DNA from 3 places in the Cytobacillus sp. MT66 genome. Region 2 is predicted to be linked to each of the others. Evidence: riboswitches for the same ligand, from Rfam matches in the RefSeq annotation. Region 2 holds a riboswitch; each other region holds the start of a gene.
What was found. Region 2 has a riboswitch for S-adenosylmethionine ahead of AC1Q59_RS17980 (methionine ABC transporter ATP-binding protein). Riboswitches for the same ligand answer to the same signal wherever they lie in the genome.
Positions count from the first base shown of each region.

Region 1: another riboswitch for S-adenosylmethionine. It lies ahead of AC1Q59_RS09310 (methionine ABC transporter ATP-binding protein); the one in region 2 lies ahead of AC1Q59_RS17980 (methionine ABC transporter ATP-binding protein).
Region 3: another riboswitch for S-adenosylmethionine. It lies ahead of metK (methionine adenosyltransferase); the one in region 2 lies ahead of AC1Q59_RS17980 (methionine ABC transporter ATP-binding protein).

Region 1 is NZ_JBXAFB010000004.1:172,893-183,053, forward strand. Features, by position in the region: gene AC1Q59_RS09285 (transporter substrate-binding domain-containing protein) at 1-113, shown strand, start outside; gene AC1Q59_RS09290 (amino acid ABC transporter permease) at 174-938, shown strand; gene AC1Q59_RS09295 (amino acid ABC transporter ATP-binding protein) at 959-1,693, shown strand; gene cyoE (heme o synthase) at 1,993-2,907, shown strand; gene AC1Q59_RS09305 (pyridoxal phosphate-dependent aminotransferase) at 2,944-4,107, opposite strand; SAM riboswitch class I at 4,312-4,416, shown strand; gene AC1Q59_RS09310 (methionine ABC transporter ATP-binding protein) at 4,489-5,502, shown strand; gene AC1Q59_RS09315 (methionine ABC transporter permease) at 5,492-6,163, shown strand; gene AC1Q59_RS09320 (MetQ/NlpA family ABC transporter substrate-binding protein) at 6,184-7,026, shown strand; gene AC1Q59_RS09325 (C45 family autoproteolytic acyltransferase/hydrolase) at 7,144-8,208, shown strand; gene AC1Q59_RS09330 (sodium-dependent transporter) at 8,343-9,686, shown strand; gene AC1Q59_RS09335 (hypothetical protein) at 9,712-9,861, shown strand; gene AC1Q59_RS09340 (amino acid ABC transporter ATP-binding protein) at 9,957-10,161, opposite strand, start outside.
Region 2 is NZ_JBXAFB010000010.1:140,250-150,410, forward strand. Features, by position in the region: gene AC1Q59_RS17965 (aldehyde dehydrogenase family protein) at 1-670, opposite strand, end outside; gene AC1Q59_RS17970 (NAD(P)-dependent oxidoreductase) at 667-1,569, opposite strand; gene AC1Q59_RS17975 (GntR family transcriptional regulator) at 1,597-2,247, opposite strand; SAM riboswitch class I at 2,456-2,553, shown strand; SAM riboswitch class I at 2,624-2,727, shown strand; gene AC1Q59_RS17980 (methionine ABC transporter ATP-binding protein) at 2,818-3,849, shown strand; gene AC1Q59_RS17985 (methionine ABC transporter permease) at 3,839-4,489, shown strand; gene AC1Q59_RS17990 (MetQ/NlpA family ABC transporter substrate-binding protein) at 4,508-5,359, shown strand; gene AC1Q59_RS17995 (M20 family metallopeptidase) at 5,428-6,633, shown strand; gene AC1Q59_RS18000 (RNA polymerase sigma factor) at 6,772-7,278, shown strand; gene AC1Q59_RS18005 (anti sigma factor C-terminal domain-containing protein) at 7,268-8,332, shown strand; gene AC1Q59_RS18010 (carbon-nitrogen hydrolase family protein) at 8,376-9,329, opposite strand; gene modB (molybdate ABC transporter permease subunit) at 9,365-10,045, opposite strand; gene modA (molybdate ABC transporter substrate-binding protein) at 10,026-10,161, opposite strand, start outside.
Region 3 is NZ_JBXAFB010000009.1:175,160-185,320, reverse strand. Features, by position in the region: gene AC1Q59_RS17080 (ABC transporter substrate-binding protein) at 1-811, opposite strand, end outside; gene AC1Q59_RS17075 (alpha/beta hydrolase family protein) at 958-1,731, shown strand; gene pckA (phosphoenolpyruvate carboxykinase (ATP)) at 1,777-3,363, opposite strand; SAM riboswitch class I at 3,673-3,787, shown strand; gene metK (methionine adenosyltransferase) at 4,152-5,345, shown strand; gene AC1Q59_RS17060 (gamma carbonic anhydrase) at 5,398-5,916, opposite strand; gene AC1Q59_RS17055 (alpha/beta fold hydrolase) at 6,074-6,880, shown strand; gene AC1Q59_RS17050 (tetraprenyl-beta-curcumene synthase family protein) at 6,921-8,024, shown strand; gene mnmM (tRNA 5-(aminomethyl)-2-thiouridylate-methyltransferase MnmM) at 8,053-8,625, opposite strand; gene mnmL (tRNA modification radical SAM protein MnmL/YtqA) at 8,622-9,590, opposite strand; gene AC1Q59_RS17035 (YtzC family protein) at 9,959-10,161, shown strand, end outside.

The DNA of each region.
Region 1 (10,161 bases), on a different contig from region 2:
CAAAAGACAGTGAATTAACAGAGAAAATCAATGAAATCTTGGCAGGTATCCCTGAAGAAGAACGCTCAAGCATTATGGATGCTGCTATTAAAAATCAGCCAGCTGCTAAATAATAAAATCGAAAGGGGGCTTTCCTTTGGGCAGTCCCCTTTTTTGTTAAAAGGAGGTACACTATGACTCTAGAATGGGTTATTGATATTGTTTCAAACAATTGGCCAATGTTCTTGCGCGGTGCTGGAATTACTTTATTCATATCCATCATTGGAACCATCATTGGCTTCCTTATAGGGCTAATTGTTTCAGTCGTTCGCACAATTCCCGTGCCTGAACGCGGGATAAAGAAAGTGATCCTCAAAATAATCAACGCACTTCTTTCTGCCTATATTGAAATATTCCGCGGTACACCGATGATTGTTCAAGCAATGGTTATTTTTTATGGGGCTGCTCTAGCCTTTGGTTTAGACATGGACCGTATTTTCGCAGCTATTCTTATTGTTTCCATTAACACAGGTGCCTATATGTCAGAAATTATCCGCGGCGGGATTATCTCTATTGATAAAGGGCAGTATGAGGCCGCTCAAGCAATAGGAATGAATCACTTCCAAACAATGTATAATGTGGTGCTGCCGCAGGCCATCCGAAACATACTGCCAGCAACAGGAAACGAATTTGTCATCAACATTAAAGATACGTCTGTACTTAGTGTTATCTCCGTTTCTGAACTGTTCTTCCAAACGAAATCAATCGCTGGAAATAATTTCAGATATTTTGAATCCTTCTTTGTTGCCTGTGTGTTATATTTTATCATGACTTTTACAGTAACCAGGATTTTACAATACATTGAAAAGAAACTAGATGGACCGGAAAATTACAGCATGTATGCTAACCAAATGCAGGTAGAGACACCAGACGATATATTGAAGAAAAAAGATCACTAATAGTCCAAAGGAGCGAGAGGATGGAAAAGGTAATAGAAGTTCAGCATCTAAGTAAATCCTTTGGTACGCATGAAGTGCTTAAGGATATTGATTTTTCAGTGAACAAGGGAGAGGTAGTCTGTATCATTGGCTCATCGGGTTCCGGCAAATCAACTCTTCTCCGCTGCATCAATTTATTGGAAAAGCCAAGCGGCGGTCAAATCATCTATAAAGGCGAGAATATCCTTGATGATAACCACGATATTGCAGCCTATCGCACAAAGCTTGGAATGGTTTTTCAGCAATTTAACCTTTTTAATAACCATGATGTCCTAAGCAATTGTGTGGTTGGCCAAGTAAAGGTGCTAAAACGCTCACGTAAAGAAGCAGAACAGGTAGCAATGAAATATTTAAAAGTAGTGGGAATGGACAAATTTGTTCATGCCAAACCAAAGCAGCTGTCTGGAGGACAAAAACAGCGTGTAGCCATTGCAAGAGCACTATCAATGGAACCTGATGTGCTTTTATTCGATGAGCCAACATCTGCACTTGACCCGGAAATGGTTGGAGAGGTTCTGAAGGTTATGAAGGAGCTTGCAGAGAGCGGGCTAACCATGTTAATCGTAACCCATGAAATGGGCTTTGCCAAAGAGGTCTCAGACCGCGTCGTATTCATGGACAAAGGTGTCATTGCTGAAGAGGGAAGCCCAGAGCAAATATTTAATCATCCAGTTCAAGAACGGACAAAAGAATTCTTGAGAAGAACATTATCTTAATCAAGCATAATTCAAATGTTAATTCTAACCACTTAGTTGATTGGAGCGGAAATCACCGGCCAATTATACATTTAAATAAATAGTATATCAATTGCTGGAGAGGTTTGCTGTGACAAATCTCTCTTTTTTTCGTTGAAAATATGGTTTCCCATAAAGTTCGCAATTTTGTAGACTTTGGATAGGAAATAATCATTGAAACTATGTTAATATAAGGGGTAGCAAAAAGATGCAGATTGAAAGAGCGTCTGAAATGAAAGCTCTATAATATTATTGGACCATTTCTTAGAGGAGGTAAATAGATGAATAAAGAGGGGGCACCTTCTCTGCAGAAGGTTGGGACTGATCATATATCTCTTTTAGAAGATCTAAAATCTCTATTTAAAGCATATGTTTTAGTAGCTAATGTCTTGCCTGTATTTACTGGATTTTGGCTGGCTATTTATTTTGCCAATGATTCTTTTATGGCTAATTGGGATGTTTTTGTGCTGACCATGATTGGCAGTACACTGGTGATGGCAGGGGCACTTGTTATAAATAATTGGTACGATGTTGATATTGATACAATTATGGAAAGAACGAAGAAACGACCAACGGTTACTGGCCATTTTTCTTTAAAGACTGTCCTATCATTGGGTATTGCTTTTTCAGTACTTGGAATGATCATTTTGCTATTTATCTCAGTTGAATCAGCTATTTACGCTTTTATTGGCTGGTTTACTTATGTAATTTTATATACGATGTGGTCAAAACGCAGATATACTCTTAATACTGTGATTGGCAGTATTTCCGGAGCGGTTACGCCATTGATTGGCTGGACAGCCATCTCCTCCGGCTTCCATATTGTTCCGATTGTGTTATTTCTTATTTTGTTTATTTGGCAAATGCCGCATACGTTCGCTATTGCCATTCGCAAATATGATGAGTATAAAGCAGCAGGAGTGGCCATGCTCCCTGTTGTTCATGGATTTGACATCACGAAGAGACAGTTCTTTGTGTATTCTGCCTGTTTAATTCCGCTGCCTTTTCTTATCCCGCAGCTTGGTCTAGTATTTTTAATCATTGCCACCTTGCTTAATATCGGATGGATCGTTGTTAGCATAAGCGGGTTTATGGCAAAAGATAACCAAAAATGGGCGCGAATGGCCTTTCTCTATTCTGTCAATTATGTAACTATTATTTTCTTATTAGCCGTCATTGTCACACTATCTCTATAAAAAAAAATCGCCGAATACGGCGATTTTTTTTGCATATTAAAAGAGGTTCAATTTTCCTATTCTGTTGACTGCTTCTCTTAGCTGATCTTCGTCTACTAGGAGGCCGACGCGGATATAGCCTTTTCCGAATTCTCCAAATCCGTTGCCAGCTGCAACAGCAACATCGGCTTTTTCCAGCAGATAGTCAGCGAATTCTTCACTTGTGAATCCGCTTGGCACAGGGAGCCAGGCAAAAAACGATCCGCTTGGAGCCGTAACACTCCAGCCGATTTCTTTGCAAGCGTTAATTAACGCATTTCTGCGGCTTTCATAACGAGCCACCAGTTCATCAACACAGGACTGATCACCAGTGAGTGCCTCTGCAGCTGCCAATTGGACCGCAGGAAAGAGACTGCAATATAAATGATCTTGAATTAAATTTATTGCTTCAATAATGACTGGATTACCAACAGCAAAGCCGACCCGCCATCCAGCCATATTATAGGTTTTGGATAGCGTATACATTTCAACCCCAAGTTCCTTAGCGCCTTCAGCTTGCAGAAAACTAACAGGTTTTTTTCCGTCGAATCCAATAGCTCCGTAAGCGAAATCATGCAAGACAGTGATGTTATTTTTCTTAGCAAAAGCAACGGTTTCTTCGAAAAAGTCGAGGTCTGCCATAGCACCAGTTGGATTGTTCGGATAGTTAAGGTACATTAATTTTGCTGAAGATTTATCCTCGTCTGAAATGGAATCATAATCAGGCAAGAAATTATTTTCCGCTAATAATGGGAATGTTTTATATTGCACATTTGCTAATGTAACGCCGGATAAATAGTCGGGATATCCAGGGTCTGGCAAAAGCATAAGCTCGCCTTCATTTAACAGGCATATCGGCAATTCTACAAGCCCTGCTTTTGTTCCAAATAACACAGCAACTTCAGTCTTTGGATCAATGTCAACATGATATTGCTTTTTATAAAATTCCGCTGCAGCGTCTTTAAGTTCTTGAATGCCTCTAAATGGAGAGTATCTATGTGTTCTGGGATCCTCTGCTGCAGTTTGCAATGCTTTAACGATATGCGGAGGTGTAGGCTGGTCTGGATTGCCTTGGCCTAAGTTAATGATATCTCTGCCCTCTGCGCTGGCTTTGCTCACTTTTTCAATAAGGCTTGCGAAAAATTGGACTGGTAAATTTTTTAAACGGTCTGAATATTCCATGTAATCCACCTTCAACAATTTTGTACGAGTTAATTTCAAATTTTATAGTTTTTTAAGGCAATTGTCTAGTAAAAAAATTTTTCCTAATGGCTATCTTGCAGGGTGTGTAAGCGTTTTATTTGAAATGGCCCAAAATTTACTATATTGACAAAATGTTAATCGATTTGTACTATGAATATTGTGCTATTTTATTAAATAAAATATTGCTTATCCAGAGAGACTGAGGGACTAGGCCCTATGATGTCCGGCAACCCCCTTTTTGGGAAGGTGCTAATTCCTGCAGAATGATTTCATTCTGAAAGATAAGTCGAGATAATGAACATTTCGATGCCCCTTTCAGATGAAAAGGGGTATTTTGTTTTACTTAAAGGGGTGAAAACCATGATTGAAATTAAGAACCTTTCAAAAATATATACTGCGAAAAACAGAGAAGTAAAAGGTGTCGACAATGTCTCTCTTACTGTTCAGGAAGGGGAAATCTACGGAATTGTCGGATATTCTGGCGCAGGGAAAAGCTCATTGCTTCGCTGCATTAATTTATTGGAAAGACCGACATCAGGGACCATTACAGTTGATGGAGTTGACTTAACTTCACTAAATGGCGAGGGCCTGCGTAAGGCCCGGTTGAAAATCGGCATGATTTTTCAGCACTTTTATTTAATCAGCCAAAAAACAGTATTTGAAAATATTGCGTTTGCCTTGAAAGCGGCAAAAATTCCCTCCGATCAAATTAAAAAAAGGGTAGAGAATCTTCTCGATATGGTCGGTTTAGCTGATAAAAGGGATGTCTACCCTTCACAGCTGAGCGGGGGCCAAAAGCAGCGAGTCGCGATTGCAAGAGCCCTGGCCAACAATCCGTCGGTTCTATTATGTGACGAAGCTACATCTGCGCTAGACCCGACAACAACCAAGTCCATTTTAAATCTTTTGAAGAAAATTAACAAAGAGCTGAGTATTACGATTGTGTTAATTACACATGAAATGGATGTCGTAAAAGAAATTTGCCACCGAATGGCCATCATGCAGGATGGGAAGGTTATCGAGGAAGGTCCTGTTTATGATATCTTTGCCAGCCCTAAGGCTGATTTAACAAAGGAATTTATTGCTAGTGTTGTTTCTTTTGATATCCCTGAAGCGATCTTAAATCGCTGTGAAGGCCCAATTGTGAAAGTAATGTTTAGAGGAAGAGTGGCAGGGGAAGGGATTATTTCTGACATGCTCCAGCAATACAATGTAAAAGGCAATTTTCTGCATGGTTCTATTGAATACATTCAGGATGTGCCCCTTGGCATCTTTATTATGGAACTAAGAGGCCAAAGGGAAGAAATTAATAAAGCACTTGATTATATCGAAAATCGGGAGGCGCATGTGGAGGTGTTAGGAAATGGGGATTGATTTCAATCATTTAATGGAACTGCTTCCTGATATCAATACTGCTTTCATTCAAACCATCTATATGATTACAATTTCTTTAATCATTGCCGTGGTTATCGGCCTTCCAATCGGCATTGCTTTATATGTTACCGATAAAGGGCTTTTTATGGAAAACCGTGCAGTCAAGAATATACTTGGTTTTGTTGTTAACCTGGTTCGTTCGATTCCGTTTATTATTTTACTTGTTGCTTTAATTCCTTTAACGAATTTCTTGGTTGGGACAACGATTGGACCGACTGCAGCAAGTGTATCTCTATCGGTAGCTGCTGTTCCATTTTTTGCCCGAATCGTTGAAACAGCCTTGCGCGAAATTGATAAAGGTGTCATTGAAGCGGCAATTGCTGCCGGTGCGACTCCGTGGATGATTATTAAGGATGTACTCCTTCTTGAGTCAAGATCCGGGATTATTTCAGGAATAACATTAACTCTTATTAGTTTAGTTGGCTTCTCCGCAATGGCGGGTACAGTCGGCGGCGGCGGAATTGGTGACTTGGCCATTCGCTTTGGGTACTATCGCTACGATAATACCATTATGTTTGCAACTGTTCTTATATTAATAATTTTAGTACAAGCTATTCAGATTATTGGTGACCTCGTTGCCAAAATAGTAGATAAACGATAAATAGGAAAGAGGGAGTTAACATGAAAAAATGGTTTTTAGCAATTATTTTATTATTGGCTGTGGGCGCATTAGCAGCTTGCGGCGGCTCTGACAGCAAGGATCAATCAAGTGAAGGTGCAACAGGTGAAGAATCAAAGGAAATTAAACTGGGTGCAACAGCCGGCCCATACAGTGACATGCTTAAAAAGGCAATCATTCCTGGACTTGAGGAAAAAGGCTATAAAGTGGAAGTCATTGAATTTAGTGATTATATCCAGCCAAACAAAGCACTGGATAATGGCGACATTCAGGCAAACCTGTTCCAGCACACCATTTACCTAGAAAACTTTGCAAAAGAAAATAAGATGGATTTAACAGGATTAATTTCGGTCCCAACTGCTCCAATGGGAATTTACTCTAACACTTATAAGTCTATAGATGAAATAGAAGATGGTGCGACAATTACTGTACCTAACGATCCAACAAACGCTGCACGTGCATTTAATACACTTGAAGATCAAGGATTAATTAAATTAGATGAAGGTGCAGATCCGCTAACTGTTTCTGAAAAGGACATTGCTGAAAATAAGAAAAACCTAGTATTTCAGCCAATTGAAGCAGGACAGCTGCCACGTTCCGTAGAAAGTGCAGACTTAGCTGCTGTTCCAGGAAACTTTGCACTAGCAGCGAAAATGGACCTGCTTAGCGCACTTGCCCTTGAGGATATGGATGATAAATACCGAAATGTTGTTGCTGTAAAAACAGCTAACAAGGATTCACAGCTATCCAAGGATATTAAAGAAGTTGTTGAATCAGAGGGATTTGAAAAGGTGATTGACGAAGAATTTAAAGGATTCGGCAAACCTGACTGGATGACAAAATAATAACTGATGAAGGCTTTCCTGGCATTGTCCGGGCGGGCCTTTTTTTCTTTGGCTTTATTTTTTTCCTTCATTTAAGTATTCTTAACATATTACTCAGTAAAAAAGAGGGAGTTTATTTTGAAACAGATTTACAGTGATATTATACAATTTCGCGGGACACATTATGACTTCGGCTATTTGCAAGGGGAGATATTACGGGATTCCCTTTCAGTGAGAAACCGTGAGGATCAATGGAAGGTAAGAAAACCTAGGTTTTCAATCGATATAAATGAAGCTAAGGAAGCCATTACCCGATTTGCCCCTGGGGTTTGGGATGAATTGATTGGACTTCAGGATGCGTTGGAATGGCCAATGGAAAGGGTATTAAAGGAGTTTGGCGGTTATCGTTTGAATTATGTCCGCTCAGGGTGCTCGATACTAACAGGGGAAAATTATTTAATTCGCAATTATGATTATCACCCGAAGACCTATGAGGGACGCTATGTTTTCTTTCAGCCTTCAGATCAAGGATATGCCATTATTGGACCAAGTCAAAGGGTGACTGGACGAATGGATGGAATGAATGAGAAGGGGCTTGTGATCGGATATAACTTCATGCATCGGAAAAACCCGGGAATTGGCTTTATTTGCTGCATGATTGGCCGGCTGATTCTTGAGTCATGTGCAAATATCGACGAAGCTTCAGAAATGCTAAAGGAAATTCCGCACAGGCATTCCTTTACATACGTCGTCTATGACAAAAGTGGAAAAGCCTATGCCGTTGAGGCTTCGCCAAGAGGGGTTGAAGTGCGGCAGACTATTGCGTGCACCAACCACTTTGAAATTATGAAGCACGAAAACCGAAATCATTTAGGTGATTCAGAACGCAGGCTAGGTATTTTACAAGATCATCAGGAAACCGTTAAGGAAGCTTACCAGGCATTTCGCTTGTTGAATGACACTGACAAAGGTGTCTTTTCCGACCTTTACGGCAGCTGGGCAGGAACCATTCACACAACTGCCTATTTGCCAAAAGAAATGAAGGCATGGATTTCCTTAGGCGGAGACAGGGAGCCAACTGAATTCGCCTTTGCCAGCTGGCTGCAAGGACAAAACCTGGAACAAAACCGGATAATAGGAGAAATCGACACCGATATTCCATTCCTGCATATGGACAAAAACGCCAATTGGTATAAAAAGTAAACGTGTCACTGCATTAACGCACTGGGGGCCTGACCCCCGACGCGGCACCGCATTAACGCGATGGGGGTCAGGCCCTCGATATGGTAACGCGTTAATGTGGTAAGGAGCATTTTTTTAGGTAAGGGGGGGTTTTTTTGGACAATGAGAGAGATCATTGGTCATCGAAGTTTGGTTTTATTATGTCTTCTGCGGGAGCAGCGATTGGCCTGGGGGCCATTTGGAAGTTTCCCTATGTGACAGGGATGAGCGGGGGAGGAGCGTTTTTTCTTCTTTTTGTTATTTTTACGATTTTAATTGGTTTTCCTATGCTGGTGTCTGAGTTTATTATCGGCCGCGGAGCACAGAAGGAGGCGGTTTCAGCTTATAAAAAGCTTGCTCCGAACAGTATTTGGGTCATTACTGGCCCGTTAGGGGTCATTGGCTGTTTTCTGCTTTTGTCCTTTTATGCTGTTGTCGGCGGCTGGGTATTGATATACAGCATCATGGCCGTTGGAGGAACGGTTATTCAGGCCAATACCAGCTATCCTGATTTATTTGGCAGCATTACAGCAACACCTTATATAACTTTAATTGGTCTAGCTGCGTTTCTCCTGATTAATGTCGTTGTCATTTCTTTTGGAATTCAGAATGGAATTGAAAAGGCTAATAAATATATGATGCCGCTTCTGTTTATTTTCTTTATCGTTCTTGTGATACGATCTGTTTCCCTTGACGGAGCCATGGAAGGGATTAAGTTTTTTCTAACCCCAGATTTGTCGAAAATGACAGGCGAGTCGGCTTTATATGCTTTGGGGCAATCCTTTTTTGCTCTGGCTGTAGGGTTTTCCTGTATGGTTACATACAGCTCCTATTTAGAGAAAAATGTCAGCATTCCATCTTCTGCGGGAACCGTGGTCGCCATGAATATTTTTGTATCGTTTCTTGCAGGGCTTGCTATTTTTCCAGTCGTATTTGCCTTCGGATTTGAACCGACGGAAGGACCTGGACTATTGTTTATCGTTCTGCCAGCCGTTTTTTCACAGATGCCGTTCGGCGAATTCTTTTTGGCTATCTTTTTAGTGTTATTCCTATTTGCTACTCTAACTTCATCTTTCAGTTTGCTGGAAATCATTGTTTCAGCATTTACAGAAAGCCGACGATATTCAAGAAAGCAGATTACATGGATGTCCGGCATTATTGTTTTTGTCGCCGGCATTCCGGCAGCTCTTTCGTTCAGCCTGCTGGAGAACTTTAAGCTCTTTGACAAAACAGTATTTGATGCAACAGATTTTCTTGTCAGCAACATCATGCTCCCATTAGGCTGCCTGCTGATAGCGTTATTTATCTCTTTAAGAATGAACAAACAGCTGGTAAAAGAGGAATTCACCTTAAGCAACTCTTTGCCTCTAGGTTTATTTCAGACATGGAGTTTTCTTATGAAGTGGATTGTCCCGATTACTATTATCGTGGTCTTTTTAGGGACCTTGGGCATTATCTAATAATAGCTTCTGGAGGGTAACGGAATTGATGGGGCAGAACGATCCCCCGCCAGCAGAAAAACAGCGGATGAGGGAATCGAAGTGTCAAAACGATGCCCCCGCCAGCAGAAAAACAGCGGATGAGGGAATCGAAGAGTCAGAACGATGCCCACACCATCGAAAAAACAGAGGATGAGGGAATCGAAGAGGCAGAACGATGCCCGACCAGTGAAAAAACAGATAAGAATAAAATGAAACAAAAACTGCCCGCTGAAAGCGGGCAGTTCTACATTAAATATAAAACGTATAATCCTCCGGCAGTACTCTTTTTAAAAACTTCTGTGTTCGCTCTTCCTTTGGAGTGACGAAAATTTCCTGCGGTGTTCCTTCCTCGACAACGACTCCTCCGTCCATAAAAATCACGCGATTGGCGACATCCTTGGCAAAGGACATTTCATGGGTAACAACCAGCATCGTTGTTCCTTCTTTGGCGATA
Region 2 (10,161 bases):
TGATCATGCTGATCCGGTCATCAGTGACCAGCCTGTCGCCAACCACGCTTCCTCTTCCTGTCACCACATTCAAGACACCAACTGGAAGGCCGGCCTCCTGTGTCAGTTGTGCCAGGTGTAAAGCAGATAGCGGCGTTTGTGTCGCAGGCTTTAGCACGATTGTATTTCCAGCAGCAATCGCTGGACCGACCTTATGCGCGACTAGATTCAGCGGAAAGTTAAACGGTGTAATTGCACCAATGATCCCGATTGGCTCGCGCACCGTATAAGCCACCCTTCTTTCTCCTCCAGGAGCTGCATCCAATGGAATCGTTTCGCCATGGATTCTTTTGGCTTCTTCTGCCGCAAACTTAAACGTCTGGATCGTGCGGGCAACTTCAGTCTTAGCCATTTCGATCGGTTTAGCGGCCTCTAGAGAAATAATCCTGGCCGTTTCATCAAATCTTTCTTCAATTAAATTTGAGAGGTTTTCGAGAATTTCCGCGCGTGCGTGGGCAGGCGTTTTAGCCCACTGGGCTCTTGCACGGTCGGCAGCATCTATCGCAGCGTCCACATCCTCTGGGGATGCTGCTGCAATTTCAGCCAGCTTCTCTTCTGAATAAGGGGCAATCAGCGTTGTATATTCTTTCGCGTCCAGCCACTCTCCATTAATAAATAATTGTTTTTTCACGACAAGACCTCCTTATTATGTAAGCGTTCATTAGAAATTCTTTCTAAAAACTTGATGATCTCTGTATGATCCTGATCAGGCTCCCCTGTTCTGCTTGCACCTTCGTAGATTTGTTCGACTAAAGAAGCGAGAAGAACCGGAACCTTCGTGTCTTTGGCGATGTTATTGACCATGCCGACGTCTTTTAGCAATAAATCTAAAGAGAAACCAGAATTATAGGTTTCCGGCAGGATAAAGGTCGGGAACTTATAATGAGTGGAGAAGCTTTGTCCTGAGCTTGTATTGATCGTATCCAGCGCCACATTTAAATCAATGCCAAGCTTCTTAAGAAGGATCATTGCTTCACATGAAGCATATAGGGATGTCGCAGACAGATAGTTATTTACCGCCTTAAGTGCATGCCCTGCCCCGGTCTGTCCGACTAGATTAATCGCTTTTCCTAGGGATTCTAAAATTGGCAGCACCTTTACATAATCCTTTTCCTCGGCTCCAACCATGATGGTAAGCGTGCCAGCCTTGGCTCCTTTAACCCCTCCGGAAACCGGCGCATCGATTAAGGTTAATCCAAAGCTTTTCGCATCTTCAGCCAGTTTTCTTGTGCTGAACACATAGGAACTGCTCATATCAATGATAATCCCGCCTGGCTTCATGGATTGAAACAGCCCATCTTTACCTGCCAGTACAGCTTCTACCGCCTTGGAATGCGGCAGCATGGTAATCACGATATCGCTCTGTTCGCCGAGCTCCTGGACAGATGGTGCTACAATCGCTCCTTTTTCCTGTAAAGGCTTCACGGCCTCAGTATTCATATCAAACACGGTCAAACTATAACCTGAATTCAATAAATTTTCTGACATCCAACGCCCCATTTTTCCAATACCAACAAAACCGATCATCATATGCTTCATTCCCCTCTAGAATTTTTACTATTCTGGAAATATTATATCTAGTGAGCGAAGTGAACGGATTTCCTGTTCGTGAATCGCTCGTTTTCCTGTGCTGACGTCTTTTTTCATCAAAGCTTTGACCTGTTCTTTATGTTCATGCAGGGATGTGGCCATATTTGAACCCTGAGCCATCGACAGCATCCGAAAAGGCCGCGCGGACCGCCTGAGCGATACGTACGTTTCACTTAGAACCTTGTTCTTGGCAATCGTAAAGATGAATTGGTGAAATTCCTCGTTCAGATCATAATAGCGCTCTACATCCTGGTCCTTTACAGCCTGTTCCTGCCGCTTGATCACGTTTTCAAGCTTTGCCGCATCTTCTGGCTGGATGTTGGCGATTGCCTTTTCCATTGCGATCTCTTCAAGACGGTAAAGGACATCGTATAATTCATGAATATCCGTTCTTGTAAATCGCCGGACAACGACTCCCTGGTGGGGAATCCTCTGCACAAGGCGGTCCCGTTCCAGCATGAGGAGCGCCTCCCGCACAGGCGATCGGCTTGTTTTAAATTCCTCGGCTATCGCGGTTTCAACCAGGTGTTCGCCTGGATGCAGCATGCGCTTTCCAATCCTTGCCGTAATTTCTTCAGCAATCTTTATCGCTATCGTTTTTTTCGTATTTGTCTCCATCTTCATCCCCGTCCAATTATAAACATACAACATTGTCGACAATTTAGTATGCATCTATTATCACATTTATCAGATAATTTAGTCAATAAAAAAGTTTAAGTTATTTTAAGATAATTTTTAAGTATAGTTGAATAATTTAAAAGAATAATAAAATATGTGTTGACAATTATATTTACGAGATGTATAGTTACTATCATATTAAAAATACTTCTTATCAAGAGAGGCGGAGGGACTGGCCCTGTGAAGCCTCGGCAGCGGACATTGCGTACCGTGCCAATTCCAGCAAGTAATCTTGAAAGATAAGAAGAGGATATGGAACTGACATTCTGCCCTCTTCTGCCTGAAGAGGGCTTTTATATTTTAATAAAATAATATTTTCTTATCCAGAGAGGTGGAGGGACTGGCCCGATGATACCTCGGCAGCGGACATTGCGTACCGTGCCAACTCCAGCAAGCAGATAAGAGCTTGGAAGATAAGAAGACCTTAAGTACATATGATTGTTCATATGACTTTGCGTCCTTCTTCTTCCACGGAGAAGGACTTTTTTTATGAAGAGAGGAGCTCAAACGATGATAGAGTTTAAAGATCTCATCAAGGTATATAACAGCGGCGGCAAACAGGTGCACGCTTTAAATAATGTCAATTTAAAAATTAACAAAGGGGAAATCTACGGGGTGGTTGGATTCAGCGGCGCCGGCAAGAGCTCATTAATCCGCTGTGTGAATTTCCTTGAGCGCCCAACGTCGGGAAAGGTCATTGTTGATGGTCATGACTTAACCGCGCTTTCAGAAAAGCAGATCCGCGAAGTGAAGAAAAACATCGGCATGGTGTTCCAGCACTTTAATCTACTAAACTCAAAAACAGTATACGCCAACGTCGCTATGCCCCTTGTTTTAAGTAAAGCGCCAAAGGATCAGATCAAAAAGCGCGTGGCAGAGCTGCTTGAATTCGTCGGCTTAGGCGATAAAGCAGAGATGTATCCTGATCAGCTGTCGGGCGGGCAAAAACAGCGCGTCGGCATCGCCAGAGCCCTGGCTACGCAGCCTTCGATTCTGCTGTGTGACGAAGCAACTTCTGCACTGGACCCACAGACAACCAGCTCAATTTTGCAGCTGCTGAAAAAGATTAATAAGGATTACAACATCACGATCTTAATGATCACCCATGAAATGTCCGTGATCCGCGAAATCTGTGACCGGGTCGCTGTCATGGAGGCAGGAAAAGTGATTGAAGAAGGCACGGTGTTTGAAGTCTTCTCTGCACCGAAGACGCAGACAGCACAAAACTTTGTCAGCACAGTCATGCATGATCAGATCCCAGAGTCAATTCTCAATATGATTGAAAACAATCACGCTTCAAATCATATTTTTCGCATCAGTTTTATCGGACAGTCAACAGGCAAACCGTTTCTATCGCAGCTGGCTAAAAAGCTCGATATCGACATCAACGTGCTGTTCGGCAGCATTACTGAACTTCAGGGCATCCCTTTTGGCAACCTGATTGTAGAAATTCAGGGGCCTGATGCAGAAGTCAAGCGCGCCTTAACGTATATGCAGGCCAAACAAATCAGCTTCAAGGAAGTGACATCACATGCTAGTTAATTCAGAACAGATCATCGAAGCGGTCATCGAAACGATTCAAATGGTCGGCTTCTCCTTTATCTTTTCGATTGTACTCGGGCTGCCGCTTGGCATACTGCTCTTTGCCACCCGCAAAGGACAGATCCTTGAAAATCAGCCGTTTTTTACTATCCTAAATGCAGTTATTAATATTTTCCGTTCTGTTCCATTCATTATTTTGCTGGTAGCCATCATCCCGGTTACCCGGCTGATCGTCGGAACATCGATTGGCACATCAGCAGCGATTGTTCCGCTAGTTTTTTACGCAGGACCTTACATTGCCAGATTGGTTGAAAGCTCGCTGCTGGAAGTCGACGAGGGTGTGCTGGAAGCCGCCAACGCCATGGGAGCTACTCCCTTCCAGACCATTTTTAGATTTTTGCTTCCAGAAGCACTCAGCTCATTGGTCGTGAACTTCACGATTGCAACTATCGGCTTGATTGGTGCCTCTGCTATGGCCGGTACCGTCGGCGGCGGCGGAATCGGCGACCTGGCCATTACTTATGGCTACCAGCGTTTTGATACCACAACGATGCTTATCACCGTTGTCATTCTAATCGTGATGGTCCAAGGCCTGCAGTCATTCGGCAATGTCTTATCAAAAAAAATCAGAAGAAGATAATTTAGGAGGAAACTTATCATGAAAAAAACAGCTTTATCGATTCTATTGCTGGTGTTAGTTGTATTCACAGCTGCATGCTCAAGCAACACTACAAGCGGAAAAGAAAAAGACACAGAGTCAGAAACAAAACACATTAAAATCGGCATCACCGGCACAGATACACGCACCTGGGATTTTGTAGCTGAAAAAGCAGCGAAAGAAGGCATTGAAATTGAGCTTGTCTCATTCAGCGACTATGTTCTGCCAAACACTGCTCTTGCTGATGGCGAATTAGATGCAAACTCATTCCAGACTGTTGCCTACTTTGACCAATTCATTGCAGAGCATAATCTAGACCTTGTGCCAATTGCGACAACTTATCTTGCGCCAATGGCGATTTACTCAGACAAACTGAAGGATGTAAAAGAAATTAAAGACGGTGCGAAAATTGCATTGCCTAACGATATGTCTAACCAGGGAAGAGCCTTGCTATTGCTTCAGGAAGCTGGACTTCTTAAATTAGTTGATAATTATGACGGTCTTGCTTCAATTGAAGAAGCCGTAGTTGAAAACCCAAAAAATCTTGAATTGATCCCTACTGCTCCTGCACAGATCCCAAGAGCTTTGCCTGATGTAGACGCAGGTGTGATCAATAACGGATTTGCTAGAGATGCTGGTTTAAACCCAATTAATGACTCTATTTTCCATGAAAGCGAAACAGCGATTGACTATCTGAACATTATTGCCGTAAACAAGGAAGACCAAGACAATGCAACATTAAAGCGCATTGCTGAGCTGTTCCAAGAGGACGATACAGCTGAATTCATCAACAAAGAATTTGGCGGTACGCTGATTCCAACCTTTGTTCCATTAGAGAAAATTGGCTGGTAATCACCAAACCATGAGGGAAACGCAGTTTTCCCTCTTTTACTTTTACATAAATAAAGGAGGAATTGATCATGACCCAAATCATCACTCATTTAAGTGAAGCTATCAAGGCAAATATCGATGCCAATAAAGAACGCTATATTGAAACAAGCCACCAGATTCATGCAAATCCAGAGATCGGCAATGAGGAATTTTTCGCCTCTGAACAATTAACGAAGATTCTTGAAGAAGAAGACTTTATTGTTGAAAAAGGCGTAGCTGGCCACGAAACAGCTTTTGTTGCCCGTTACAAATCTGAAAAGCCGGGTCCCTCCATTGCCTTTTTGGCAGAATATGATGCTCTTCCAGGCTTAGGCCATGCCTGCGGCCACAATATCATCGGCACTTTGAGCGTTGCCGCTGCGGTCGGATTAAGCAAAGCAATTGCCGAAACTGGCGGCGAGGCCGTTGTCTTTGGAACGCCGGCCGAAGAAGGCGGCCCGAATGGAAGCGCGAAAGGCAGCTTTGTCAAACATGGATTAACTGAAGGAATCGATGCAGCGATGATGATCCATCCGCAGGGAAAAACAAGCCTTACTTCTCCTTCCCTGGCCGTCGATCCGCTGGATTTTGAATACATCGGCAAATCAGCTCACGCAGCTGCAGCACCGGAGAAAGGCATTAACGCGCTAGATGCTGTCATCCAGCTGTTCAACGGCATTAATGCCCTTCGCCAGCATGTCACAGACGATGTCCGCATCCATGGCATCATTACACATGGCGGTGATGCGCCAAACATCGTTCCTGAGTATGCGAAGGCAAGATTCTTTATCCGCGCAGCAACAAGAACACGCCTAAATGAAGTGACTAAGCGAGTGAAGGCAATCGCTGAAGGCGCAGCTCTTGCAACAGGCGCTAAGCTCAATGTCATTGCCTTCCAGAACGAAGTCGATAACTTGCTGTTAAATGAAGCATTCAACACAGTATTCAAAGAAGCCATTGAAGAATTGGGAGAAAACGTGACGGGCGAAAGAGAAGGAATCGGCTCTACTGATGCAGGCAATATCAGCCAGGTCGTGCCAACCATCCATCCTTATATTAAAATTGGCGCAGATGATCTGGTCCCTCATACTGTACCATTCCGAGAAGCAGCAGCATCTCAACGGGGTGATCAGGCTCTGATCACTGGCGCCAAAGCGCTTGGCATCACTGCTCTTCGTTTGATTACTGAACCGGAATTACTAGAAACAATCAAAGAAGAATTCAAACAGAGAAAAGCAGCCGAACAATCGAAGTAATCACAAATCCCCTCAAGTAAAATACTTGAGGGGATTTTTTTATTTAAAAAAGCTGTATACCTTTTGCCCTTTTATTTGTTATATAAGTAGGTTAACAAATAACGTTATTTTTAACTGGGAACGAAAAGTTGGTGAAAAATGAAAAAGGAGTCTTTAGAAGATCTTCTGATGGATGAAGCAAGACCGGTATTTAAATATCTTGTAAAAGTGGGGGCTTCTAAGGAGGATGCCGAGGATATTGTACAGGATACCTTGTATCAGGCGATGAAATATATCGATTCCATCCACGAAGATAAGGTCAGAGCCTGGCTGTTTAAGGTGGCGATTAACCGTTTCTATACCCTTTATAAGAAGCAGAGCCGGCTTGTCCGCCTGACCTCTGAAGAAATTGAAGCTATAAAGCCCCTGATGGCGAGTGCAGAAGATTTATTTCTAACCGAACAGAGCAAAACCGAGCTTATCCAGGCTTTAAATAAACTTAAGCCTTCGTATAAAAACCTGATGGTTTTAAAGTACTTTATGGATTTGTCATATAAGGAAATTGCCGGCATTTTGGAGATGAGCGAGCAAAATGTGAAGATCTATCTTTACCGGGCAAGAAATACATTTAAGCAAATTTGGGAGGAAACACATAATGAACGATGATAAAAAGTTTGAGGATGACAAAGAACTTGATGATCTCTTTGATCCTTCGAAGAACACGAAGTTAAAAAAGGCGGTAAAAAAAGCAAAGCGGCATACCATCCTCAGAAATGCAGGCATCAGTCTACTTGTTCTAGTCGCCCTTTTTGTCGGCGGAACCATAGCCAACCGATCTCTTGTATACAAGCTGGAAGGACCGGTGCAGATGGCTGTATCGGATTTCAACCAAATTTCAGCACCCAATCGATACATTGGAAAATTGGAGCGATTTCACGGATTCCTTGGCGGAAAAAACACCCTTTCCACTTTTAAGATCCTCGACGGAAAAGTCGTCTACACAGGGCAAAGCGAGTACGGATACGGGCTATTTCAGGATGAGTATGCCGGCTGGATCGGCACCGAAACGCCAATGATTCTTGGGAGAAGCTATGATACGGAGGATTTGGCTATTCAAAAGTATAATGAGCTGGGGCAAAGAGAAATGATCTTCTTCTACCCCTACGTTGACTATCCTCAATATAAAAATGACCTGCAGCAATTAGATCAATTAGAGCCAAACAAGGTCATGGAGGTGGCTTTATCATTTGATCAGGCCTACAGCATGAATCAGGTGAATAAAATGCTTCCTGACAACGTGACGTTAACCTGGTTCTGGATTGATGATTTAAATGAGGAAGAAAAGAAAGCAAGCCAATCAAGAGAAGTGGAGCAGACCGATGAAAATGGAAAGCAGACAACTGTCAGCACTCCGCCCTTGCTTCGCTCTGAATATACCGCATACGGAATTAAAGCGATTAACGAAAACAATGAAAAGATAGAGGATCCGCTGGAACCCTTCGTATGGGCATTAGAAAGCGGAATGAAGTACAACACTAGATATAAAGGCGAGTTCGAAAGGGTCTATAACAATCTGCTTGGATCTGACAGCGAGCTGACAAAGGATGATATCCGAGTATTTGGTGCTGTGGTTACCGGAGATGCCGAAAGTCTAAAAGACCTTCAGGAGTTGCCCTTTATCAAGTCCTCTTCCATCGGTGTGGTCACAGAAAAGTTTTAATACTAAAAAAGCCCAGCTCTTTAAAAGAACTGGGCTTCCATCTTTATTCTTCTATAATCAGATTCGTCTGCTTCTTCTCATTCACCTTAAGCTGAAACACATCCGGACGAGCATAGTGCCCGACTGGGTCAAAATCAAAATGCGCTTCGGCAATTTTGTCCAGGTCAAGATCCGCATAAATAATTGTCTCTTCGCCAAACACTGGCTCTACAATAAACTCTCCTAACGGACTGACAATACAGCTGCCCCCGCGTGTCAGTTCATGCGGAATCTCCTTGAACTCTTCCCTTGATGTAATCTCCCCAGGGTACATATCCTTGGTGGAATACTGGTTACAGGATAAGACAAAACATCTGCCCTCTGCCGCAATATGTCTGACCGTCGCAAACCATGTGTCCCGGCCATCCGCTGTCGGAGCAACATAGATTTGCACACCTTTGGCATACAGGGCTGCTCTTGCTAATGGCATGTAGTTCTCCCAGCAGATAAGCGCGCCAATTTTTCCATATGGGGTATCAAACACCGGCAGCGTGCTGCCATCGCCTTCTCCCCAGATCAGCCTTTCAGACCCTGTCGGCTTAAGCTTTCGATGCTTGCCCAAAAGCTTGCCGTCTGGACCAAAAAATAACACGGTGCAATAAAGTGTTCCCCCGCTGGACTCCTGGTCTTTTTCAATCACGCCAATGACGACGTAAGCCTTTACCTTTTTCGCCGCCTCGCCTAGTTGTGCCGTTTCCGGACCTGGTACTGTGATAGAATTTTTCCAGTAAGCAAGAAAATCCTTTCTTCCCTGGTCAGACCGGCTCCCGACGACTGCCCCAAACGACAGGCCCCTAGGATAAGCAGGGATGAAAGCTTCCGGAAATACAACAATCTGGGCGCCACTCTCCCCAGCCTCTTCTAACATGCGAACAGCCTTTTTTATACATTTTTCCTTATCCATCACAACTGATCCTGCCTGAACAACTGCCACTTTAACAAAGCTTGTCTGTTCCATCTCCAATCTCCCTTCTTAGTCCCAGCTTTCCTATACTAATCTTGCTTTCCCCTGACAATCAGCAGCATGATAAATGAAATAATCACAATCGAAATCACCCAAAGCCATGCCAACGCCATATTGCCTGAATCAATTGCTATGTAAATTGCTGTAGGAATCGTCTGCGTCTCCCCAGGGATATTCCCGGCAAACATAAGCGTAGCTCCAAATTCCCCAAGGGCCCGGGCGATGCTCAAGATACTTCCAGAAATCAGGGCTTTAGAGGCAAGAGGGATCGAAATAAACAGGAATATCTTCCACTCGCTTGCCCCATCGATCCTTGCTGCATCTTCAATCCCGCGGCTAACACCCTGAAAGCCAGATTTAGCAGACTGATACATCAGCGGGAAGGCAACCACAGCTGATGCAATCACCGCCGCCCACCAGGTGAAAATCACAGGCTGGTTAAAAAGCCATTCAATCGCCCGACCTGCCAGGCTGCGTTTGCCAAAGACAACAATAAGAAAGAACCCCACAACCGTTGGAGGAAGAACCATCGGAAGCATAAGAACCGTTTCCAAAATAGCCTTACCTCTGAATGTCCTTCGTGCAAAGAGCCTGCCTATGAATGTTCCTATGAAAATAACAGCGATGCCTGCCACAGCGGCTACCTTCAAAGAAAGCCAGATTGGACTTAAAAAGTCTTGCATAGATGTCTCATCGAACAGTAAATCCATAATCCTCAAATACCTCTAACGCCGCATTGCTTTGCAGATAGCTGTAAAAATCTTTCGCGGCTTTATATTGTTTGGAATCCTTCATAATGCCAACCGGATATATAATCGGTGTATGG
Region 3 (10,161 bases), on a different contig from region 2:
GGTCTGTATTGTCAAAATATCCTTGAATGGCTTCGGCAATTTCCTTTGCACTGTGGGTCTCAACCCATTGCTGTGCCTTATAGATTGCTCTAGTGAATTTTTCGACCGTTTCTTTATTTTCATCAATGTAGCTTTGCTTGGTCATAAATGAAGTGTATGGCAGATTGCCAGACTCCTCCCCGAAGGAGGCAACAATATAGCCTTTTCCTTCTTGCTCAAATACACTGGCTGTAGGTTCAAACAGCTGCACAAATTCTCCCGTGCCTGAGGCAAAAGCAGGAGCAATGTTTGCAAAATCAATGTTTTGGATTAAATTTGTATCCTGGTGCGGGTCAATGCCATGCTTTTTCAGCACATATTCACCGACCATCTGCGGCATGCCGCCTTTGCGCTGGCCAAGGAATGTGACGCCTTTGAGCTGATCCCAGGAGAAGCTGTCAATTTTCTCGCGGGATACAAGAAACGTTCCATCTGTTTGTGTGAGAGCGGAAAAATTAATGACAGGGTCATTGGAACCTTGGGCATAGACATAAATAGAAGTTTCCGAGCCGACAAGAGCAACATCGATGCTGTCAGACAGCAGCGCAGTCATCGTCTTATCTCCGCCGGCAGTCGTTGTCAGCTCTACCTTAAGCCCTTCTTCTTCAAAAAAGCCTTTGGAAAGTGCAACATATTGCGGGGCATAGAAAATAGAGCGAGTTACTTCGCCAATTTTGACTGTTTTCATTTCACTCTTACTACAGGCTGCCATGGATATAATAAGAATGGACGCTAGCAATAAGGAAATACTAAATTTCAGCCATTTTTTCACAGAATGACCTCCCTAATAAAAACATGTTAAGCTTTAAAGCCTACATTATCGTATGAATGGGCTAAAAATGTGTGAATGCCCAGATGATAAATATTTTTTACAGAAGTAATTTCTGATCATTTTGTCCCAATAAGGAGGTGTATAAGGTGGGCTTAATCATTAAAAAGAGACGTTTCCCTTCGCCGAATCCACATATTAAGCTGTCAATTGTGACTTATCAATCGGGTGATTTGAAAGTATTAGGGCTGCTGGCTGAACCAATCGATGAGGGACTTTATGATGGACTGCTTTATTTGCGGGGCGGAATTAAAAGTGTTGGACAGGTAAGGCCCGGACGTGTTGTGCAGTTTGCTTCTGAAGGGTTTATTGTTTTTGCTCCTTTTTACAGAGGAAATCAGGGCGGAGAAGGGAATGAGGATTTTGCAGGTGACGACAGGGAAGATGCATTTGCAGGATATAACCTCTTACAATCACACCCGAATGTGAAGGGTGTTCACCTATTCGGATTTTCAAGGGGCGGTGTGATGGCACTGCTGACAGCCATACAATTTCCTGAAGCTAAATCCATTGTTACATGGGGCGGGGTTACCGATATGTTTCTTACATATGTGGAACGAAAAGACTTAAGAAGAATGATGAAAAGGGTTATTGGAGGAACACCAACAAAGTATCCAGAACGCTATGAATTCAGAACTCCGCTGTATCAGTTGGAAAACCTGGAGGTTCCCGTCTTAATCATACATGGAAAGAAGGATCAAAACGTGTCTGTAGAGCATGCCTATCGGCTGGAAAAACGATTAAAGATGCTTGATAAGAAGGTAGAAGCTTGGTATTTCAAGGATTTCACCCATTACTTTCCGCCTGCAATTAACCGAAAGGTCGTCAAAGACTTATCGGCATGGATGAAAAGCCATATATAAAAAAAGGAATTGCCGCAGATCGGCAATTCCTTTTTTACAATGGGATTAAGCGGATGGTCCGCCTTTTTCAATAATCTCTTTAGAAACATTAGTAAACTTTTTGAAATTCTCGCGGAACTTCCCTGCTAATTCTTGTGCTTTTGATACATAAGCATCCTGGTCTGCCCAAGTTTTGTTTGGCTGAAGCACTTCATCAGGAACACCTGGAACATGCAATGGAATATCGAGGCCGAAAATTTCATCTTTTATTGTCTCAACATTGTTTAATTCGCCTTCTAATGCAGACTGAATCATTGCGCGAGTATATGGAAGCTTCATGCGGTTTCCAACACCGTATTCTCCTCCGGTCCATCCTGTATTAACAAGGAACACCTTCGCATTATGCTCATCAATTTTCTTGCCGAGCATTTCCGCATACTCTGTTGCAGGAAGCGGCAAGAATGGAGAACCAAAGCATGTAGAGAATGTTGCTTCAGGTGAAGTAATACCACGCTCTGTGCCTGCCAGCTTTGATGTATAGCCGCTTAAGAAATGATACATAGCCTGCTCTTTAGATAATTTTGCAATTGGAGGCAGTACGCCAAAAGCATCTGCAGTCAGGAATACAATAGTATTCGGCTGTCCGGCGACACTAGGATCTACGATATTATCAATAGCTTGAATCGGATATGCCGCACGCGTATTTTCTGTCAGTGTGCTGTCATCATAATCAGCCAGACGTGATTCAGTGTTTATTACTACATTTTCTAAAACAGCGCCAAAGCGGATAGCATCGAAAATTTGCGGCTCTTTTTCACGTGAAAGATTGATGCATTTTGCATAGCAGCCGCCTTCAATATTGAAAACACCGTTCGGAGACCAGCCGTGTTCGTCATCTCCGATTAAACGGCGGTTTGGATCTGCTGATAATGTTGTCTTACCTGTTCCGGATAGACCGAAGAATAAAGCTACATCCCCTTCAAGTCCTACGTTTGCTGAACAGTGCATTGGCAGAATGCCATTCTCAGGAAGAAGATAGTTCATGACAGAGAAAATAGATTTCTTAATTTCTCCGGCGTATTCAGTACCGCCAATAAGTACCGTACGGCGTTCAAAGGAAATGATGATAAATGTTTCAGAAGCAGTTCCATCCACTTTTGGATCTGCTTTAAAGTTAGGTGCTGAAATCACAGTGAATTCTGGTGTGTGCTCTAATAATTCTTCATCAGTTGGACGAATGAAAAGCTGATGGGAAAATAGATTATGCCATGCATACTCGTTAATAACCTGAATAGCGAGGCGATGTTTTTTGTCTGCGCCTGCAAATCCCTTGAAAACGAATACCTCTTCCTGTTCTTTTAAGTAGTCGACCACTTTATCATAAAGCTTGGAAAAGGTGTCTTCAGATATTGGCCGATTCACGCTTCCCCAATCAATTTTATCCTTAGAAGCTGCTTCTTCCACAATATATTTATCTTTAGGTGAACGTCCTGTATATTTACCGGTTGTTGCACAAACAGCGCCGGTTGAAGTCAATGATCCCTCTTTACGATTTAATACCTTTTCCACAAGCTGAGGAACAGATAGTTGAATTTGAATATTATTCCCTTTTAATAATTCAGTTAATTTATTTGGGATGCTAACAGAATTCATGGAATAAATACCTTCCTTTTTCCAAAATTATTTTTTGATACCGTTTTCGTATAAATAGTATAACACATTGGGATAATTAATCTATACTAATAATTGAATTTTTCTTGAAAAAATTTCATTAGCCTTATAAGGCTAATATAAGACATGAATCAGCTCAATTACGTTAATTAATGTACCATAATAATTAGCACGATACTAGGAAACAACTGGGAGTAACTTATTTATATAAAAGAAAAAACTAAAATTTCATAAAGATTTTATTGACATCTTTTTAGGCGATACGTTATGATTTTACCTTGAACGGATACTCTCTTATCCCGAGCTGGCGGAGGGACAGGCCCAATGAAGCCCAGCAACCTGCTTAGGTTTTTTTAAGCAAAGGTGCTAACCTGCTGCAAGGACAGGATTCCTTGAACGATAAGAGTGAAAGGCGCGAATCGTTTTGACTTCAACCTTTTCACAATGAAAAGGTTTTTTTGATGCAAAGAGGGGAATATTTTTTCTACTTTTAAAATTGTCCAGCTTCAGCGCCTAGCCCCTCGAGTCATAAGCCAAGCCGTCATGAAGGTTAAAGAGCAACCTTCCTGTCGTCTTGTCTTAGGGCCCGCAGGATGCGGGTCATGCAGGCGTTGCCACAGGACGTGGCGTTCATAGCCTGCGAACATTAATCGGGGCTGACCAAGGCGCTTCCGCTTTTCTAGTAATAAAAACCCTTCGTTAATTTCATACTAATTAGGGAATGAGTTCCGTATCAAATTGATATTTATATATATTAAGGAGGAAATCAGGTGTCAACAAAACGTCGTTTGTTTACTTCTGAATCAGTTACTGAAGGTCATCCCGATAAAATTTGTGACCAAATCTCTGATGCCATTTTAGATGCAATACTAGCTAAGGATGCAAATGCCCGTGTTGCTGCGGAAACTTCAGTCACTACGGGATTGGTGCTGGTTTCGGGCGAAATCACTACTTCTACATATGTAGATATTCCAAAAATTGTTCGTGAAACGGTAAAAGAAATCGGCTATACTCGTGCGAAATATGGATTTGATTCTGAAACATGTGCGGTATTAACTTCTATTGACGAACAGTCACCAGACATTGCTATGGGTGTTGATAAGGCTTTAGAAGCACGTGAAGGCCAAATGAGCGATGAAGAGATCGAAGCAATTGGGGCAGGAGACCAAGGATTAATGTTCGGTTATGCGTGCAACGAAACCAAGGAGCTTATGCCATTGCCTATTTCTTTGGCACATAAGCTGTCACGCCGTTTGACAGAGGTTCGCAAAGAGGATATTCTTCCATACCTTCGTCCAGATGGAAAGACACAGGTAACCGTAGAATATGATGAAAATAATCAGCCTGTCAGAATTGATACCATCGTTATTTCTACTCAGCATCATCCGGAAATTTCCCTGGAGCAAATTCAGAGAAATATTAAAGAGCACGTGATTAATCCTGTTGTTCCAAAAGAACTTATTGATGACAATACAAAGTATTTTATCAATCCTACAGGACGCTTTGTTATCGGAGGACCTCAAGGGGATGCCGGCTTAACAGGACGTAAAATCATTGTTGACACTTACGGCGGCTATGCTCGTCATGGCGGCGGCGCTTTCTCCGGAAAGGATCCAACAAAGGTTGACCGCTCAGCTGCCTATGCTGCACGCTATGTTGCAAAGAATATTGTTGCAGCCGGCTTAGCGGATCGTGTAGAAGTGCAGCTTGCCTATGCGATTGGTGTTGCCCAGCCTGTTTCCATTTCCATTGATACTTTTGGAACAGGAAACGTAGAAGAAGATGTACTTGTTGATCTTGTCCGCAAACATTTTGATCTTCGTCCAGCAGGAATTATTAATATGCTGAATCTTCGCCGCCCAATCTATAAGCAAACAGCTGCTTATGGACATTTCGGACGGACAGATATTGATCTTCCATGGGAGCGCACAGATAAAGCTGAACTTCTTAAGGGAGCATTATAATAGAAATATTAAAAGCGAGAGTACTTTATGTATCTCTCGCTTTTTTAGCATTTTATTTTTCTGTTTGTAAACTTTTATAATATTGGGCCTTCTCCGCATATTCCCGATTGACGCGCTCCATTTCTTTAATATCCTCAGGTGTAAGTTCGCGGATGACTTTGGCTGGTCTGCCGAAAGCAAGGGTGTTAGGCGGGATTTTTTTCCCCTGCGGGACTAAGCTTCCAGCACCAATGAATGCACCTTCCCCAATTTCTGCTCGGTCAAGGATGATTGATCCCATGCCGATAAGGGCTTTTTTTCGTACAATGCAGCTATGCAGGATAACCTGATGGCCAACAGAGACCTCGTCTTCTAGAATAAGAGGATTGTTAGGGCTTTGGTGGAGGACGGAATTATCCTGGATATTTACCTTCTTTCCAATAATAGTTGGGGCTACATCCCCTCTAATCACACTGTTGAACCAAACGCTGGATTCATCACCAATTTCAACATCTCCGGTGATGGTTGTGAAATCTGCAATAAAAGCAGATTTGGAAATTTTTGGATTTTCACCTTTATATGGATAAATCATCACATGCACTCCCATCTGTTTTATTTGATTTTAGCATAATGTCTTTTTAAATAGGAAAAATTGCTTTTTTTCAAGATTAAATTATGATGAAATAATCCTACTAAGATATACTTTATAATAAGGATTTGTTTCAACTTTAGGTTTTAGGAGGAAGATTATGTGGAAATGGGAAGCTGAAGGAGAAGCAAAAGCTGTCATTGTCATGGTCCACGGTGCGATGGAGCATCATCGCAGATATGGCTGGCTGATTGAAATGTGGCGTTTAGCAGGCTTTCATATCATTATGGGTGATCTTCCGGGTCAAGGGATGACAACAAGATCCAATAGAGGGCATATCGATTCTTTTGATGAATATATCCATGAGGTGAAGGACTGGATTCAAGCTGCCTATCAGTTTAATTTGCCTGTCTTTCTTTTAGGCCATAGCATGGGCGGTTTAATTTCTGTACGTCTGATGCAATTAGAAAGCCTGAATATATCCGGAGTCATTTTATCCTCCCCATGCCTAGGATTAATGAAAAAACCGTCCAAGCCAATGGATCTGATCTCACATGTATTAAATATCGTTGCTCCCGCCATAAGAGTGGATTCAGGACTGACTGTTGAGATGGCTACACGCAATGATGATGTGCGCGAAGCAGATTTAAATGATACGCTTTATGTGACTAAGGTTTCAGTCAGGTGGTACAGGGAACTAATAACAGCGATGAAACTGGCTTTTGAAGATCTTGATAAAACACAAAATATCCCGATGCTGGTCATGCAGGGCGGCGAGGATTTAATTGTTAATAAAAAAACCGTCAATGAATGGTTTAATCTTGTCCCTTTGTCCGAAAAAAGGTTTAAAGAATGGCCGAAATGCTATCATGAAATCTTCAATGAACCGGAAAGGGAAGACATTTTTGAGTATGCAAAGGATTTTGTCATCAGCCAATTAAAAACGATTGGGTATTATATTGAGTAATAAGCAAACCTAGCTTTATAGGATAGGGAGGTGCGGTAATATGGGTGTTCCTTCAATGCCTGTCAGTTTAATGTCTAGTGTTTATCGAAAAGTGCTGCCAGAGGTCCATAAGGAATTAAGTTACTGGAAAAAAAGAGCGGGAGAAATTCCAGATCCTGAATTGAGAAAACAAGCACTCGCCAGCATTAAACATAAAACCTTTCATTGTGAGGGCGGAGCAATTATGTCTTTAATGGCAAAAGAAAAATATGCTGCAGCTATTAAATTTATTGTGGCCTATCAGACAATCAGCGATTATTTGGATAATTTATGTGACCGGAGCACTTCACTTGACCCCGAAGATTTTACTGCCCTTCATGAGTCCATGTCAGATGCTTTATCAACAGACGCTATGCCGAAGAACTACTATCGGCTGCGGATGGAACAGGAGGACGGCGGCTATTTAAATGAATTATCCGCCGTCTGCCGGGAGGTCTTAACGGAAATTAAGGTCTATTCAGGCATTAAGGAATACTTGCTTGAGTTATGCAGGTATTATTGTGATTTGCAGGTACATAAGCATGTCAGAGTGGAAGAGAGGGTTCCAAGGCTTCAAGAATGGTACTCGAAATATAAAGGAAAGATTCCAGAAATGGAATGGTATGAGTTTTCAGCCTGTTCTGGTTCAACATTGGGAATTTTTTGCCTGATCTCCTATGCGTTAAGAGATGACTTTCAGCTGGAATACGCAGAAAAAATTCGCAAAGGCTATTTTCCATACATACAGGGCCTGCATATTCTGCTTGATTATTTAATTGACCAAGAGGAAGACCGTGCTGGCGGGGATTTAAATTTCTGTTTTTATTATGAAAGCGAGGAGAAGCTTTTTCGCAGGTTAAAACATTTTGTCGAAGAAGCGGACAAGCATACCCAGGGGCTGCCTCATAAACGCTTTCATCAGCTAATCAATCGAGGGCTGCTCGGTCTTTATTTATCAGATGAAAAGGTCCGCAAGCAGAGAAATGTAAAAAGGCTGGCGAGGGACGTCATTAAAACAGGCGGGTTTATTAGCTTTTTCTTCTATTTAAATGGCAGGGCCTACCGCGGCTTGCAAAAATGGGTACCGCAAAGCCTTGTATCAGCTATAACAGCGTGGAATCGATAAAAAAGATGAGCAAGGCGGAAAACCTTGTTCATCTTTTTTCAATTGCAATAATAAATGGCGGGCTATTCTTTTGATTAATAAATTGATATTTAAGAACATGTACATCCTTCTGATCTAATTGGGCAACATAATTCAGAAGGTGATCTCGTTCAATCTTTCCTTCTTCATGTCCATGATAAATGACTAGTACAATAAGCCCGCCTTGTGCCATAATGGGCAGCAGCTGGCTGATTGCTTCGATGGTTGTATCAGGCTTTGTCACAACTGTTTTATCACTGCCAGGCAAATAGCCTAAATTAAATATAGCTGCTGATATTTTTCCATGATGACCTTTAGGAATACATGAATGAAGCTGCTCATGACCTTTATGAAAAAGAGCTGCTCTATCTAAAAGCGAATGTTCTTCGAGGCGTTTTTTCGTGTTTAAAACCGCATCCGGCTGGACATCGAAAGCGTACACCATACCAGTTGAGCCAACAAGATTAGCTAGAAATAAGGTATCATGTCCGTTTCCCATGGTAGCATCAACGGCAATATCCCCATTTGAGGCAGCTTTTCCAAGCAGGTTCCGGGCAAATGGGAGAATTCCATCAAGTGTCATATACTTACCTCTGCTGGAGACCTTTGGAAATACTTACCTTGCCAGCTGCCTCTTCGCTTTAATTCATCATCAATGGCGTTAAGAACCTCCCACTTATTTACACTCCACATTGGACCAACCATCAAATCAATGGGGCCGTCACCAGTAATTCGGTGAATGATCATTTCTGGAGGAAGAATTTCCAGCTGGTCGCAAACGAGTTTGACATACTCTTCAAAGGACAGAAATTGAAGCATTCCTTTTTCAAATTGCTTCACCATCGGTGTTCCTTTTAAGAGATGCAGAAGGTGGATTTTTATCCCTTGTACATCCAGCTTGGCCACTTCCTTGGCAGTCTCCATCATCATTTCAGGTGTTTCTAGCGGAAGGCCGTTAATTATATGGGAGCAAACACGGATTCCATGCTTTCTTAGCTTGTTTACACCTTCAACATAACTTGGATAATCATGGGCCCTGTTGATAATTCGCGCCGTTTTTTCATGTACCGTCTGCAAACCTAGCTCCACCCATAGGTAGGTCCGTTCATTAAGCTCTGCTAAATATTCAACAACATCATCTGGAAGACAGTCAGGTCTGGTCGCAATAGAAAGTGCAACAACACCTTCCTGTTTCAGGACAGTTTCATATTTTTCTCTAAGGACGTCTACGGGTGCATGTGTATTGGTGAACGCCTGGAAATAAGCCATATATTTGCCGTCTTTCCATTTATGATGCATTTTTTCTTTTATATCATTAAATTGTTTCACAAGGTCATCTGCCCGGTTCCCGGCGAAATCGCCTGATCCGGCAGCACTGCAAAAAGTACAGCCGCCAAAAGCAACAGTGCCGTCCCGGTTTGGGCAGTCAAAGCCTCCATCAATAGCGACCTTAAATACCTTGTGGCCAAATTGGTTTCTTAAATGGTAATTCCATGTGTGATACCGCTTATCATCGGACGCAAATGGAAAAGGGTTGTTCTGATGCAAATCAGATACCTCCTTATTAGAAAAGCGCAGGGCGCCCGCTTAGCGGCGTATGGACTGGAGCCCTCCGACTGAGATAAAGGAAACACGAAGAGCGGTAGCGATTCGATGTTGACTTATCGTAGGGAGGTGGGCGGAAGTCGTCTCGCCGCTGGCGCCCGGAGCTAGACATTTCTCAAAGTGAAATTTTCAAAAACTGCTATACATAACAAACATAATCTTATCACGAAGATTCCCCGTATTCCAAATGTAAATGTTTCATCCAAACTTGCCAATAACTTTTTTCTATAGGAAAAAGCAAAATGAACAAACTAAGGAATGAAGCGCAATTGCTTCTGATAAGACCCATTCTTGATCAGGAGGGGAATCACATGGCAACTAGGGAATCTATGGATAATCTCATCCAGCAGTGTGAAAAAGCTATTGAATATGCAAACGAGCAGCTCGAAACATCAAGCATGCAAGAGCATTATAATGCAGGGGGATATACAGATGCCATGCAATCATTAGAAGAGGCCTATAATGATCTGGCAAAAATGGCCCTTAGCGCCAATGCCCAGCAGAGGGAAAGATT